One region of the Exiguobacterium sp. s191 genome, then DNA from elsewhere that is predicted to be linked to it. Evidence: riboswitches for the same ligand, from Rfam matches in the RefSeq annotation. Region 1 holds a riboswitch; each other region holds the start of a gene.
The links. Region 1 has a riboswitch for thiamine pyrophosphate ahead of thiT (energy-coupled thiamine transporter ThiT). Riboswitches for the same ligand answer to the same signal wherever they lie in the genome.

Region 1 (4,971 bases):
GAACCCTCTCTTGATTTAGAAACAAGTGCGATCTCGAAATCACTCGGACGAGGACGTCATACGACGCGCCACGTCACATTGATGCCGCTTGCCGAAGGATTGATTGCCGATACGCCAGGTTTCTCGAACCTCGATTTTCCGTATGATATGGAAATCGAGGATGTACGGTGGAGTTTCCCTGAATTCGTGGCTGTACAAGATGATTGCAAATACCGAGGTTGCTTGCATTTGAATGAACCCGGTTGTGCCGTCAAGGAAGCCGTCGAAGCCCAAGAAATCATGTCCTCTCGTTATGAGAACTATGGTATGTTTATAGACGAAATCAAGAATCGAGCCCGGAGGTATTGAAGATGATTAAAATTGCACCATCTATCTTATCAGCAGATTTTGCGAATCTCGAACGCGATGTTAAAGCAGTCGAAGCAGCAGGCGCGGACTATATCCATTTTGATGTCATGGACGGTCAGTTCGTACCGAACATCTCATTTGGATTACCTGTGCTTAGCAGCTTACGTCAAAAGACGGATATGATTCTCGATGTCCATTTGATGATCGACCAGCCAGAACGTTTCGTCGAGGATTTCGTCAAAGCAGGGGCGGACATCGTGACGTTCCACGTCGAAGCGACGAATCATGTCCATCGTGTCTTGCAACAAATCAAAGCAGCGGGCGCAAAGGCAGGAGTCGTCTTGAATCCCCATACGCCATTATCAACGATTGAACACGTCCTTGAGGATGTCGATATGGTTTTATTGATGACGGTCAATCCGGGCTTCGGTGGACAAGCCTTCATCGAGCGTGTCATGCCGAAACTCGCAGCACTTGCGCAAATGAAAGCAGAGCGTGGTCTGACATTTGAAATCGAGATTGACGGTGGCGTCAATCCGGAAACGGCAAAGCTTTGCATCGATAACGGTGCGAACGTTCTCGTCGCAGGATCAGCAATCTACAATGCACCAGATTATGCGGAAGCGATCACTAGCATTCGTCAAGGGGCTGCCGTATAATAAGAACGAGAAAACGAAATATGATGACCGCAAGGGGTGTCGCTTGAAAAGCGGCTGAGAGGAGTCTTTTAGACTTTAACCCTTCGAACCTGTTCCGTTCAAACGGACGTAGGGATGTGGCGCACGCAGGCAGTACGGCGTTCGTCGTACTGCCTTTTTGCGTCCTCTCGTACAATGAAGGAGGAAAATAGCATGAAACGGTTACAAATGATGATGGAAATTGCCATCTTCGCCAGTCTCGGAGTCGTCTTTGATTTACTGATTCCATTCAAAATGCCACAAGGAGGCTCAATCAGCTTAGCGATGTTACCGATCTTCGTCATGGCATTTCGCCACGGTGTCGTCGGAGGGGTCGTCACGGGAGCGCTTGTCGGTACGATTCAATTGATGTTCGCTCCACAAGTCTTGACGATCGTTCAACCGATGCTTGACTATACGATTGCGTATGGTGTCGTCGGATTAAGTGGTCTGTTCGCGCGTCAAGTCAGACTAGCCGCGCGCAATGGACAAAAGAAAAGCTTGATGGCGTTCGTTCTCCTGGCGACGTTATTAGGCGCAGGACTCCGTTATATATGTCATGTCATCAGTGGAATCGTCTTTTTTGCCGAGTATGCCGAAGGTCCAGTCGTACCGTATTCATTGATTTATAACGCGACATACATGGTACCGTCTTACGTTCTTTGTGGTGTCGTTGCGGGTCTTTTATTCACGACTGCGCCACGCTTACTCCGTTATTCGGCACGAGGCGTCTGAGATGCGGGCGATTCTCGTCTGTGCCGGTCCGCGAGAAGAAGCGCCGGATTTACGGACGTTTTGTCAGCCAGGTGACTTTATCGTCGGTGTCGACGGTGGTGTTCAGACGATTGAATCGTTTGGGCTGACATGCGACCTGACGATTGGTGATTTTGATTCTCTTGGTTATGTACCAGAAGGGGCAATCGTTCATCCGGCCGAGAAAGATGAAACGGATCTCGAACTGGCACTTCGTACAGTCTCAGAGAAGAAACAGTTTGAGGATACCTTCATTATCGGGGCGACAGGTGGGCGGCTCGACATGACCGTCCAAAATGTATATCTATTGAAGCGATACCCAGAGGCACGACTCGTGACGAAACGAGAAGAGGTACGATACTTGGCTGAGGGAACGTATGCAGTCGAAGCAGGGAGCTATCATTATCTTTCGTTCATTCCACTCGTACCATCGACTTTAAGCTTATCCGGAGTCAAATATCCACTTGATGCACATCCAGTACCGGTCGGAGGTTCCTTGACCGTCAGTAATGAATGGTGTGCGTCAGAAGCGAAGGTAGAGCTCCATCAAGGAGAACTATTGATGATGCGGACGCTTAAGGAATAGCACAATCATAGGAAAGAGGCCGTGGATGACTCCGCGGCCTCTTTTTAGATGAAATTATTCTTCGAGTTGAGAAGGGGCGACACGGATGTCGCTTTGAGCGGATAGATGTTTTCCTTTGACGAAGAGATGATAACTTCCCCACATGACAAGGAAGAAAGGAACACCGATGTATAGTGCGATTCGTTGATCCGCTTGAAACGCAAGACTGACGAGGACGACGACGTTAAGTGTCAACGAAATCAGTGGTAACACCGGATAGAGTGGTGTCTTGAATTTCAGTTCGGATACATCGTGTCCGTTTCGGACGAACTGACGACGAAATGCAAGCTGCGAAGCAGAGATTGAAATCCAGCCGACTTGAGCCCCGAGTCCGGCTAAGGACAAGAGCCAAATGAAGACGGTATCTTCTGCGAAAAATGCGGTCAGAAGCGATAACATCGCGAACATCATCGTAAAGAGCAACGCCCGCATCGGCACACCACGTGCATTGACGTAAGATAATTTCTTTGAAATCATCCCTTCTTGCGCCATTGCCCATAACATCCGAGTCGCCGCATATAATCCGGAGTTTCCGACGGACAACAACGCTGTCAAGACGACGATGTTCATCAAATCAGCAGCGTACGGAATACCGATCGCATCAAAGACCATGATGAACGGACTGCTGACTCCGCCAGCTGTTTCATAAGGAATTAATGCACCAACGATCGTAATCGATAAGACGAAGAAGATGAACGTCCGCCAGACTGTATTGCGGATGGCTTTTGGAATCGATTTTTCGGGCGTGTCGGACTCCCCAGCCGCAACACCGATCAATTCCGTTCCTTGGAAGGCGAAGTTGACGGCAATCATCGTCGTCAAGACACCGAGAATCCCGTTTGGAAACCAACCGCTTGCCGTAAAGTTCGCAAATAACGATGTCGGACGATCTGCTTCCATCGGTAACCAGCCGAACCAAGCAGCGCCACCTAGAATGATGAAGAACAGGATCGCGAGGACCTTCAAACTCGAGAACCAGAATTCAGCTTCACCGAATGCTTTGGCGGAGACGGCATTCAGACCGAACAGCAAGACCGTAAAGACGGTACACCAGACGACAACGGGTACGTTCGGAAACCAGCGGTCCATCAAACTGCCGGCAGCTGTAATTTCGAGTGCCACCGTCACGGCCCAGCCGAGCCAATAAATCCAACCGACGGCAAAGCCGACCCCTGGTCCGATGAATCGGGTCGTATAGGTCTGAAATGACCCCGAGACCGGCAGATAGACCGCTAATTCTCCTAGACATAACATCGTCAGATACATGATGGTCCCACCCACGATGTAACTGAGGACCGCCCCGAGAGGTCCTGCTTGTGAAATCGTTAATCCTGACCCTAAAAATAAGCCTGTTCCGATGATTCCGCCGAGTGAAATCATGAACAGGTGTCGACTCGTCATCTCTCGTTTGAGTTGCATGATGACTTCCCCCAATTCTGACAAAATAAAGTACGTTCCTATTGTAAGCGTTCTCAATAAAAGCGACAATTAGTTTATGAGAAAAATAAATGAGGGCATAAAAAAACCGGAAGGGAAGATTCCCATCCGGTGGTTGCGCCTTATACGCGTTCGACTTTACCTGATTTAAGAGCTCGAGCTGAAACCCAAACCTTTTTCGGCTTACCGTCGACGAGGATACGTACTTTTTGTACGTTGACTCCCCAAGTACGTTTTGTTTTGTTCAATGCGTGTGAACGGTTGTTACCCGACTTTGGCGATTTCCCAGTAACGTAGCATTTACGTGCCATGCGTTCCGCCTCCTTTTATGTTGTTTTGCGTTCGTCCTAATAGACACTTTGCTATCTTAGCATGGTGTCAGGGCGGTTGCAACATAAAAAAAGTAGCTGACAAGAAAAAAACTTGACAGACAACCTCGAAATTTAAAATAATGGATGAGGATGATGGTAAAAGTTCATTTGACCGCTACTATTTTTCACTTATTCATTGTATAGTCAGTACGGCGACTTTTCAATAGTAGGTCCTTATAGTAGAATTATGAGAAGAATACAATATTCAAAGGGGGCTACTCAGGTGGCGATCGAGATGAAAACGACCTATGGAAAGATTGATGTAGATAATGATGTCGTCGCGCAACTTGCGGGCGGCGCAGCAATGGAATGTTTTGGTGTCGTTGGTATGGCATCCCAGTCTCAAATCAAGGATGGTCTTGCTGAACTCTTAAAACGTGAGAACTTTGCACGCGGTGTCATCGTTCGACAGGCTTCAGAGCAGGTCCATATCGATATGCATATCATCGTAAGCTATGGAACGAAAATCTCAGAGGTGGCGAACAACGTACAGAGTCGCGTGAAATACACGCTCAGTCAGGCACTAGGTCTTGACGTGACATCTGTGAACATCTTTGTCCAAGGAGTCCGCTTGACGAATGTCTAAGGCGGGAATAGAGGAGGAAACTTTAGTGAGTGTAGATCGTTTAACAGGAGCGCAGTTAGTCAAGATGATTCAAAATGGCGCGGCGAATCTCTATCAAAATGCAGATTTCGTCGATTCATTGAACGTCTTCCCTGTGCCAGATGGTGATACGGGAACGAACATGAATTTGACGAT
Region 2 (4,971 bases), on a different contig from region 1:
TCTTCCACCACTTCGCTCCAAAAGGATCAGAACAATCGTCTTTAGAATAAACGAAAAGCGCAGCTAAAGCTGCGCTTTTCGTTTATTCTAAAGACTCATTCAGGCATTGCTTTTCCCTCTTGTACATGTTCCATCGCCATATGTACAAGCGATGACACATGATGGTCATCCAAGGAATAATAGACGACTTTACCATCTTTTCGAAACTTGACGAGTCCTTGTTTCAACAAAGATCGAAGATGATGCGACGCTGTCGCAATCGAACAGTCGACAGAGGCCGAGACATCACAAACGCATAGTTCTTCTTCGATCGTCAGCGCATAAACGATTCGCAGTCGTGTCGCATCCGAAAGAATCTTAAATAGCTTTCCGATTTCAAGCGTCGGAATCGTATCAACGATATGTCCGATTTCAGACGCACGTTGTTCATCAATCGCAATCGTTTCACAACGGGGAATGTCCATGTCCGTCACCTCGTTTCTACTTATATTGCACCATGAGAAACGGGACATTGCAAGTTCAGCGCATTCGTCTGCGAATGAGCCAAAACACGAACCATCCTCCTACGTAATCTCCGATATCCCAGACAATTCGATTTTGATCGACAGCGCGTACGCCGATGTCAATGATTTTCGTGCTTTCTAATCGGTTCGTATAACGTTGACGAAGCCGAGTCGGAATCGGTAGACGAAGAAGTGCCCGGTAATAAATATCTAAATGAGTATGTCCCCAAATTTCCGTCGCAATCGAGCTCGTTTTAATATACAACGGACGTTTGTAGCGTCTTTCATACTTTTCTTTCAATAAAAGGGCCATCTCATAAGATATACGATTAGGATGTGGAAATAAGACTTTTCCTAGATGGTAGATCCCCTGATTATCGACTCGAATGATTTGTGGTTCTAACCGATATCGAATCCAATAGCCGCGAAAACGGATCGTCTGCCATTTCAATACAATCACCTCTGAACGGATTATACCCTGTTCTGAAGTGATTGATGCCATTCACGCACAGCATCTGTCATTTGCTGCGCAGCGAGTTGCCGATCTTCTTTAGCGAAAATTTCTGAGATGACGGCATACCCTTCTAGCGGGATGGGCAGAGAGGAGACATTCGTTGCTGTGATTCCACCAATACCGATTAGAGGTAATCGTACAGCTTCCCGAATCGCCTGAAGCATCGTATGCGACATGGAATCAGCGTCCGCTTTGGATGACGTCGCAAATAGAGACCCCACGCCTAAATAAGATGCTCCGTCTCGTTCTGCTTCAATCGCTTGTGCAACGGTTGCTACCGACACACCAATCACGGCATCTGGTAAAAGGCGACGTGCTGCGGTTAAAGGAATGTCTTCTTGTCCGATATGCAAACCAGCTCCGACGAGTAACGCGATATCAATCCGATCATTGATGATCAAAGGAATGTCGTGTCGATCCGTGAGTGCTTTCAACCGAACTGCCTGATCGAAGAATTCCTTTCCTTGCGCTGTTTTTTCCCGTAATTGCACGATCGTTGCACCACCTAAAATGGCTTCCTCAACGACCGTCTCGATCGCGACTCCAGGATGGTACCGACGATCCGTCACTGCATAGATGGAGTAATCAATTGACACGTTCTGTCACCTCCACCAGATCTTGCACCGTCATGAGGCTGATGGCATTGAACAACTCTCGTTTAAAATCACCAAGACCTTGCGCGGAGGCTGCTTGTTCTCCTGCTTTTCCCATGACGAATGTCCCGTGGACAGCCGCCTCAAATGTCGTATATCCTGCACCGAGGAAGCTCGCAATCAAGGAGGCCGTCATGCAGCCCGTACCCGTGATGTCTCCCAAACGTGGTGTTCCTACATGTAATTCCATTTCACGCGTTCCATCTGTGATGTAGTCGTTCGGACCTGTCACGACGAGGACAGATTGGTGTTTGCGAGCAAATGCACGAATGCTTTCTCGATCCATCATTGCATCTCCCGCAGCATCGACTCCCTTAGTTCGCCCATCTTCCCCAAGTAACGTCTTGATTTCAGAAGCATTTCCTTTAATGACCGTACACCCGAGATCAATGAGTTCTTTAGAAAAGGCAGTACGTAATGTCGTTGCCCCTGCTCCAACTGGATCAAGAACGATCGGGACATTCAAACGTCCCGCTTCACGTGCTGCGAGTCGTTGAGCTGCTTGCATGTCTGCATCGATCGTACCAATGTTTAAGACAAGAGCTTGCGCGAGTCTAACCATCTCTTCTACTTCACGAATGTCTTCCGCCATGACGGGTGATGCTCCAACAGCGAGTGTGACGTTCGCGCAGTCGTTGATCGTAACCGTGTTCGTCAGATGGTGAATGAGTGGTTTGTGTTCAAGAATGGTCGTAAACATGTGTATCCCTCCAAAGTGAGTGAAAATGATGTGTCGGTCCAATACCTTGTCCGAGAGCAAATCCATGACGAATTGCCTCCGTGACATAGTTTTTCGCCTGTCGTACACTATCTGTTAAATCTTCTCCAAGCGCCATCCGTGCTGCAATCGCTGCAGATAAGGTACAACCAGTTCCATGAGTATGTTGATTGTCTAACCGTTCCGATGTGAAACGATGTTCCACTTCCCCATCAAACAACAAATCCGTTGCAGCTCCTGAGAGATGTCCACCTTTTAGTAATACTGCCCCTGTCTGTGTAGCCAATTGATGCATCGCCAGTCGCATTTCCTCTAGATTGGTCACTGATCGTCCTGTTAACCGCTCCGCTTCCGGTAAATTCGGTGTAACGAGTGTCGCAAGCGGCAGAAGTTCTGAAATCAATGCTTGTTCAGCTTCCGTCCGCAATAGGGCATGACCACCTTTAGCGACCATGACGGGATCTAATATGATAGGAACTGTCTGTTTGCGGAGATGTGTAGCAATGACACGAATCGTCTGCGCATTCGAGACCATCCCGATTTTGATCGCATCGACACGAATGTCTGAAAAAATCGACGTTAACTGGGCATCTACGATTTCTGGGGATAACTCTTCCACCGCTTGAACACCCAACGTATTTTGCGCCGTGACGGCTGTCAGGACGCTCATTCCATAAACCCCTAAAGCCGAAAAGGTTTTTAAATCTGCTTGAATCCCAGCTCCACCACCGGAGTCGGATCCTGCAATCGTCAGTACATGTTTCATGTTCTTTTCACCTTCCCATCGAGCAATGTAAGGGAGTCGTGACCGACAAAAAAAAGCGTCGACCGCTGTAAAAAAGCAGTCGACGCTATACGAAAGCGTTATACACGCATTCCGGTATCCGTTCGGCTCAACTTTCCTACGCTGGTATTATCCAGTTCAGGTAATAGGGTCGAAAACAGATTGGTTTTCCTCTCAGCCGGATTCCTCCAGCTCCCCTAGTTGCTCAAGTATTCGTTTCGCCTTAACTGTAGCATAGAGAAGAAAAAAAAACGAGCCGAAGCCCGTTTTGATTACAGATATGCCAATGGATTGACTGCATTCAGAGGAGAAGAAGCACTGTATTGATAGCCTCCGACATGTAGTTCGAAATGTAAGTGTGGTCCTGTTGAATTCCCTGTACTACCAAGTGTCCCGACTTGTTGACCTTGAGAGACCGTTTGTCCTGCACGAACCGATAATGAACTCATATGTGCGTAGACAGTCGTGTACACTTGTCCATCGAGGAAGTGAGAAATCATGACATGATTGCCGTAAGGTCCACCACCTGATGCTGTAATGACCGTTCCAGCTGCTGCAGCGACGATTGGAGACCCGACCGAACCACTGAAATCAACACCGTTGTGGAACGTATAACCGTTCGCGCCGCTTGCTGGTCCGAATCCTTGCGACACTCCACCAGAAGATGGTCGAACGAATTTCCCTCCACTCGAAACAACGGGCGGGGCAACAGAATCAGTTGACTCCGAACTCTTACCTACTTGTTTTGCTGTTTGAGCATTCGCTTTAGCGGCTTTTTCGGCTACCGCTTTCTCCGCTGCTGCTTTTTCAGCCGCTGCTTTAGCGGCTGCCTTCGCTGCCGCAATTGCACGTTCTTGCGCTTCGAGAGTCGCTTGAAGTTCTTTTGCGTCTAACAGTTCTGTCGTGAACTTGGTCTTCCCTTTTCGTAATTTCTTCAGCGTGGCACTACGTTCTTTCATTTGAAGCTTTAACGCTTTCTTTTGTTCAAGCAATACTTTCTTTTCTTGCATTTGCTCCGCTTTTTTCTCAACGAGCGCTTGTTTTGCTTCTGCTAATTTTTGTTGCGTTGCGATGTAATCCGAAATCATTTTATCGTCTTGCTCAGCGATTTTTTTCCCCGCCATGACACGGCTGAATAAATCACCTAAATCCTTCGATCCAAAAATGACTTCTTCCCATTTAATCGAGTTTCCATCGTTCTCTTGGAAAACACGCAAACGATCACCGAGTAGTTCTTCCTGTTTCTGTAACATTTCTTCGTAACGGACGATGTCTGCCTTTAACTCATCGATTCGAACGTTCAACTGTTCGATTTGTTTATTTTTTTCAGAGACTTGGAAAATCTTTTCGTTGATTGCTGCGTCAATTTGATTGATTTGACGTTGCTCTTTTGAGATTTTAGCTTCTTGTTTTTTGATCGCTTTTTCAAGTTTACGTTGTTCAGCGGCATTTTCAGCCTTTTTTTCTTTAATGGTCGCTGCTGCGATCGGTTGCGTTCCTGTTATAAGTAATGCTCCTAAAACAATGGTAGAAATTAGTTTTTTTAGCATATATCGTTTTCCTCACTTATGTTTTTTCATATTTTATTATAGTATTCAAGTTTCTCTCATATCTGAAATAGATTATAGCACCGTAATCGTTTCAAAAAAATTTCATTTACATTTCAAATGAAAACGGTTTTTTGTAATATATGATTTGTTTTTTGAAAATGACAAAAAAAAGAACCGTTGCATATGCAACGATTCTTTACGATTAAAACATCGACATTGGATTGACTGAGTTAGCTGGACCTGTTGCAC
Region 3 (4,971 bases), 1.1 Mb from region 1:
CCCGGGTCACGGCGATACAGCGACCGATTCCCACTATGGCTTGCCGGTCGTCGACCGGTCCTTGCAGGAGCTAGAACAAGTCGAGCTCGTACCGTTCAAGCGAGCTATTGCTGAAGACATCGATATGATCATGACAGGACACATCGGAATGCCGCAAATCGAACCTGAAGTCGTCACGTCGACAAATGGTACCTTCCCTTTACCTGCGACGTTATCGGACGATGTCATCACGGGCGTACTGCGCGAAAAACTTGGCTACGATGGCATCGTCATCACAGACGCGTTGAACATGCAGGCGATCGCCGACAACTTCACGGAATCAGAAGCCGTCTTAAAGACGTTTGACGCTGGAGTCGACATCGCGCTCATGCCGACGATCCTTCGTTCCGAGCAAGATGTCACAAAGCTCGATCAGATTTTCAAGGATGTGATCGCAGCAGTCAAAGACGGTCGCCTCTCAGAGGAACGGATCGATCAATCGGTCGAGCGAATCCTGACGCTGAAAGCAGAACGCGGAATTTGGAACGGTACGACTGACACGACATCCCTAGCTGAAAAAATCGCGCACTCGAACCAAATCGTCGGCAGTCCCGAGCATAAAGCAAAAGAACGCGCGATGACGGAAGCCGCGGTCACACTCGTGAAAAATGATCAGCGGACGTTACCATTCAAACCGAAAAAGAATGCAAATGTTCTTGTGATCGCTCCTACGGCGGATCAAACGGACAGCATGAAAAAAACGATCGCGTCCCTACCGAAGAATCGGAACTGGCACGTGACGACAGCGAATTACTCGGCTACTACGCTACCGCTCGACCAAAACCAGACATTACGGGCGCAACTCGATGCAGCAGATTACATCATCGTCGGTTCCAACGTCAATACGAGTGCTAAACTACTACCTACTGCACCAGAACAAGCGATTCCGGCTTCAATCTTCCGCTATGCGAAACAAACGGATACACCATCCGTCCTGCTCAGTCTCCGTAACCCATACGATGTTGCTGTTCAACCGGACGCACCGGCACACGTCCTCGTCTATGGCTTCAAAGGCGACCCGAACGGACCAGACTCCGAAGCAGGCAATCTGAAATCAGCGGGACCGAACCTGCCTGCAGGTATCCGAGCGATCTTCGGAACGTTCAAACCACAAGGCACTTTACCGGTTGATGTGCCGGTCTTTCAGAACGGTGTCTTTACCGATCAACTGCATCTTAAATTCGGTGACGGCTTTAAAAACTGGAAAAAATGATGACGTGATACACCAAAAGACCGAAGCTCCTTTACAGGATGCCTCGGTCTTTTAACGATTGATACGGATATTCGGCTTCTTCTTTCGAACGCTTGTAGACACGATGAAGTGAATAAGTCAACGAAACATAGAGGATGACGACTAGGATAGTCGCGATGGAACTCCCCATTGTAAAACCGAACTGAAGCAACCCCTGAAAATTCTGAATCGTAGCATATGTTCCGTACACCGCCATCAAGATGGGAATGATGTACCCAACAAATCTCACTTTTACTTTTCCGAGCACCTGTTGCACGACATATGCCGCGAGAATCACAAGTGCGATCACGATGATTTCCATTCCAATCCCTACTCTCACTAAATGGTATTCCTAATTCTACCATTTAGTGATTCAAGAAGATACCGCTCGTGCCGGAATCGTTTCGTAAACTGACGCAAACGTCTCTTCCGTCCACCCCATGTGCCAGAAGAGTAACTCATAGTAACAGCTCGTCACGAAATGACGTTTCATCCGCTCGCGTTCCGTCGGGCTCGCTTGTTCCGCCAGCGCATCAAGCCGTGCAATCTGTTCAAAGACGACCTTTTCAAACCATTCCGAGCTGTACGTGTCGATCCATTGCTGATAGATTTTTTCTTCCGGAGTACACGTCAGTAATTGCTGTCCGACTTCATAATACAACCAGTAACATGGCAAGATGGCAGCAATCGTCTCACCGAGCGTTCCTTCACTCGCATGATGCATGTGCGAGACATACGCATATGCTGTCGGTGCTGGTTCAAATGCTTCAAGATCTGCTTCCGTAATACCGAGCGGCTCAAAAAATGATTGATGTAAGGTCAGCTCTGCCTCGTAAGTCGAAGTCGCATGTTCGGCAAGTGTCGCGATCGTCGCGAAGTCGTCTGCTTTTGACGCTGCCTTCGCTTGAATCTTCGCAAAGTGTTTTAAGTAATAGGCATCCTGCATGACGTAATGCCGAAATTTCGAGAGTGGTAACGTCCCCTCTCCGATTCCTTGAACGAATGGGTGCGTAAAACTACTGTCCCAATACGCTTGTGCCGCTTGTTTGATTTCTTGTGTGAATGTCATGATCTCATCCTCCTCGTTTAGTATGAAACGAAAAAACACCACCCCGAAACACACGGGCATGGCGCAAGAAGAACAAGACTTGACGCCACTTCCCTCCGTAAGTACGAACTTAATCAGGTTCAAAGGGTCCGAACGTCTTCGTTCGTCTCAGTCGGTCTACCGACTCCCCTAGTGGTCATTATTCGATTCCCATCCACTATAGCATGCTGAAAACGGAAGTCAAGTTGTCCTCTTTTCGCTATACTATGGAGTGTCAGAAGACGGATGCCGTCTCCATCTACAGACCGATTCCGAACTTCTTTCGTTCTCGTACACTAACTTTAGTACCTGATACTATAATTCATTCTGTTACTTACAAATTGGAGGATTTCATTATGCATACACCAACAAAAATCATGGCGTCAGCCGTTATCGCTTCTGCTCTATTACTCCCGACAGCCGCATCTGCCGAACAAGTCGTCGATAAGACGATCGTCACACTCGGGGAGTCACTCGGCGCAAAGGATAAAGCATGGGTGCTTTCCCGTCTCAATGCACCGGAAGGCATCACGCCGATCATCGCAACTTCTGCTGACGAAGAAAAATATCTCGGGAAAAACATTCCACAGTCGCAAAAAGGCGGCAACATGTATTCGTCGGCTAAGATTGAACTGACGGAAAAAGGTGATGGACTTTCCGTCTCGACGGAGAACATCACATGGGTGACAAAGGATATGTATCTCAACGCTCTCGTCACAGCGGGTGTCAAAGATGCCGACATCACGATCACTTCTCCCTACAAGGTGACCGGGACATCGGCACTGACAGGAATCATGAAAGCGTACGATCAAACTTCCGCTGAGACGGGAATTAAGTTAAGTGACGAACGCAAGGATTTAGCACAGCAAGAATTATCGGTCACATCAGACGTCGGAAAAACGGTCGGCACGGATAAAGTCGCTGACTTAATGAATGAGATCAAGGCTGAGATCGCCAATCAAAAACCGGAAACCAAAGTCGAGATCGAAAACCTGATCGTCCAAGTCATTCAAAACAACAATATCCAGTTGTCTGACGCACAAATGGACCGGTTGACGAATCTATTCAATCAAATGGAGCAAGCGAACATCAACTGGGGACAAATCGAGAGTGGTTTGAAAAATGCGGGGCAAGACATCCACGCGTTCGCAACATCAGAAGAAACGAAAGGTTTCTTCGCTAAATTATTCGATGGACTCAGTGACTTCTTCAGTTCAATCGCTGGCGTGTTCAAATAATTCAGACTTCCGTAACTGACAAAAAAATAGTAAACTAGAGATATCTGAAACGAAAGGTGGTGTGAAAAGATGGACTTTGCCGCGTGCAAACACTGGTTGATGGAACAATTGTATCTGTTGCGCGCGATTTTTCATGGAATGGCGTTCTAAGGCACCCGTCTGCCCTTTTTTAGAACTTCATGATTGAAAAATACAGCAAAGCGCATCTTTCACACGTTAGGGAGAGTGCTATTTGCGCTCTCCTTTTTTTGATGCGCGCGAAAGGATCAATTGATTATGATGATTTGCGACATTCAACACCTAACCAAACAATTCGGAGGCGAAACGATCTTAACGGATGTTTCCCTCTTCTTAAACGAACACGACCGTGTCGGTCTGATTGGACGAAACGGGAGTGGCAAGACGACATTACTCCGCTTGCTTGCTCGCCTTGAGCAACCGGACGGTGGTGTCATCTATCAAAAGAGCGGTTTGACGATCGGCTATTTGGAACAACTTCCTGTATATAGTGAGACGATGACCGGACTCGACGTCCTTTGGACAGCGTTTGAAGACATCCTCGCGATCCGTTCTCGGATGCAACAGTTGGAGCAAATGATGGCGACAGCACCAGATGATCTCGATGCACTACTCGCACGATATGCGGAAGCGACGAATGCGTTCGAACAAAAGGATGGCTATCTACTCGACTCGAAAATCGAACGCATGGTGAACGGCTTACACCTTCGTCCGTTACTCACTCGTCCTTTCCACCAGTTGAGCGGTGGTGAACAGACGAAGATTTGTCTCGGTCGCATGTTACTCATGGAGCCAAATCTGCTCATTCTTGACGAACCGACGAACCATCTTGATTTAGCTGCCGTGGAATGGCTGGAGCAGTTCTTACGGGACTACACAGGAACCATCCTGCTCGTCTCTCACGACCGGGTCTTCTTAGACGCCGTCGTCACCTCGATCGTTGAACTCGAGGACGGTGAACTGACAACCTATATAGGGAATTACAGCGCGTTCGTCGTCGAACGAGAACGTCGCTTGATGGAACAGTTCCACGCCTACCAAGAGCAACAGAAAAAAATAAAGAAAATGAAGGAAGCGATTCGTCGACTCCGGCAATGGGCAAACGAAGCGTCTCCACCGAGTGAGAAATTATTCCGTAAAGCAAAATCGATGGAACGGGCACTCGAGCGGATCGAACGGATTAAACGACCACAACTCGAAGCCAAAACCGCTGATGTCTCCTTCTCTTCCACTGATCACTCGAGCCAAGTCGTCTTTCGCGCTGAAGAACTCTCGTTTGCTTACGGAACCCGTCACATTTTTGATGACGTCTCGTTCGAGATCATGGCACAAGATCGGATCGCGATCGTCGGAACGAA

Region 2: it holds a riboswitch for thiamine pyrophosphate, as region 1 does, so the genes downstream of both, thiD (bifunctional hydroxymethylpyrimidine kinase/phosphomethylpyrimidine kinase) here and thiT (energy-coupled thiamine transporter ThiT) in region 1, are expected to answer to the same signal.
Region 3: it holds a riboswitch for thiamine pyrophosphate, as region 1 does, so the genes downstream of both, tenA (thiaminase II) here and thiT (energy-coupled thiamine transporter ThiT) in region 1, are expected to answer to the same signal.

The regions. Positions count from the first base shown of each region.
Region 1 is NZ_JACSNC010000001.1:1,337,666-1,342,636, reverse strand. It holds gene rsgA (ribosome small subunit-dependent GTPase A) at 1-348, shown strand, start outside; gene rpe (ribulose-phosphate 3-epimerase) at 351-1,007, shown strand; TPP riboswitch at 1,030-1,139, shown strand; gene thiT (energy-coupled thiamine transporter ThiT) at 1,200-1,760, shown strand; gene KNQ09_RS07265 (thiamine diphosphokinase) at 1,762-2,364, shown strand; gene KNQ09_RS07260 (amino acid permease) at 2,419-3,822, opposite strand; gene rpmB (50S ribosomal protein L28) at 3,963-4,151, opposite strand; gene KNQ09_RS07250 (Asp23/Gls24 family envelope stress response protein) at 4,435-4,797, shown strand; gene KNQ09_RS07245 (DAK2 domain-containing protein) at 4,823-4,971, shown strand, end outside.
Region 2 is NZ_JACSNC010000004.1:117,241-122,211, forward strand. It holds gene KNQ09_RS15180 (CHASE3 domain-containing protein) at 1-50, shown strand, start outside; gene KNQ09_RS15185 (ArsR/SmtB family transcription factor) at 96-464, opposite strand; gene KNQ09_RS17490 (hypothetical protein) at 520-768, opposite strand; gene thiE (thiamine phosphate synthase) at 975-1,613, opposite strand; gene thiM (hydroxyethylthiazole kinase) at 1,603-2,370, opposite strand; gene thiD (bifunctional hydroxymethylpyrimidine kinase/phosphomethylpyrimidine kinase) at 2,351-3,154, opposite strand; TPP riboswitch at 3,271-3,381, opposite strand; gene KNQ09_RS15210 (murein hydrolase activator EnvC family protein) at 3,445-4,722, opposite strand; gene KNQ09_RS15215 (murein hydrolase activator EnvC family protein) at 4,925-4,971, opposite strand, start outside.
Region 3 is NZ_JACSNC010000001.1:278,043-283,013, reverse strand. It holds gene KNQ09_RS01450 (glycoside hydrolase family 3 protein) at 1-1,252, shown strand, start outside; gene KNQ09_RS01445 (hypothetical protein) at 1,284-1,592, opposite strand; gene tenA (thiaminase II) at 1,644-2,339, opposite strand; TPP riboswitch at 2,413-2,519, opposite strand; gene KNQ09_RS01435 (DUF1002 domain-containing protein) at 2,714-3,595, shown strand; gene abc-f (ribosomal protection-like ABC-F family protein) at 3,872-4,971, shown strand, end outside.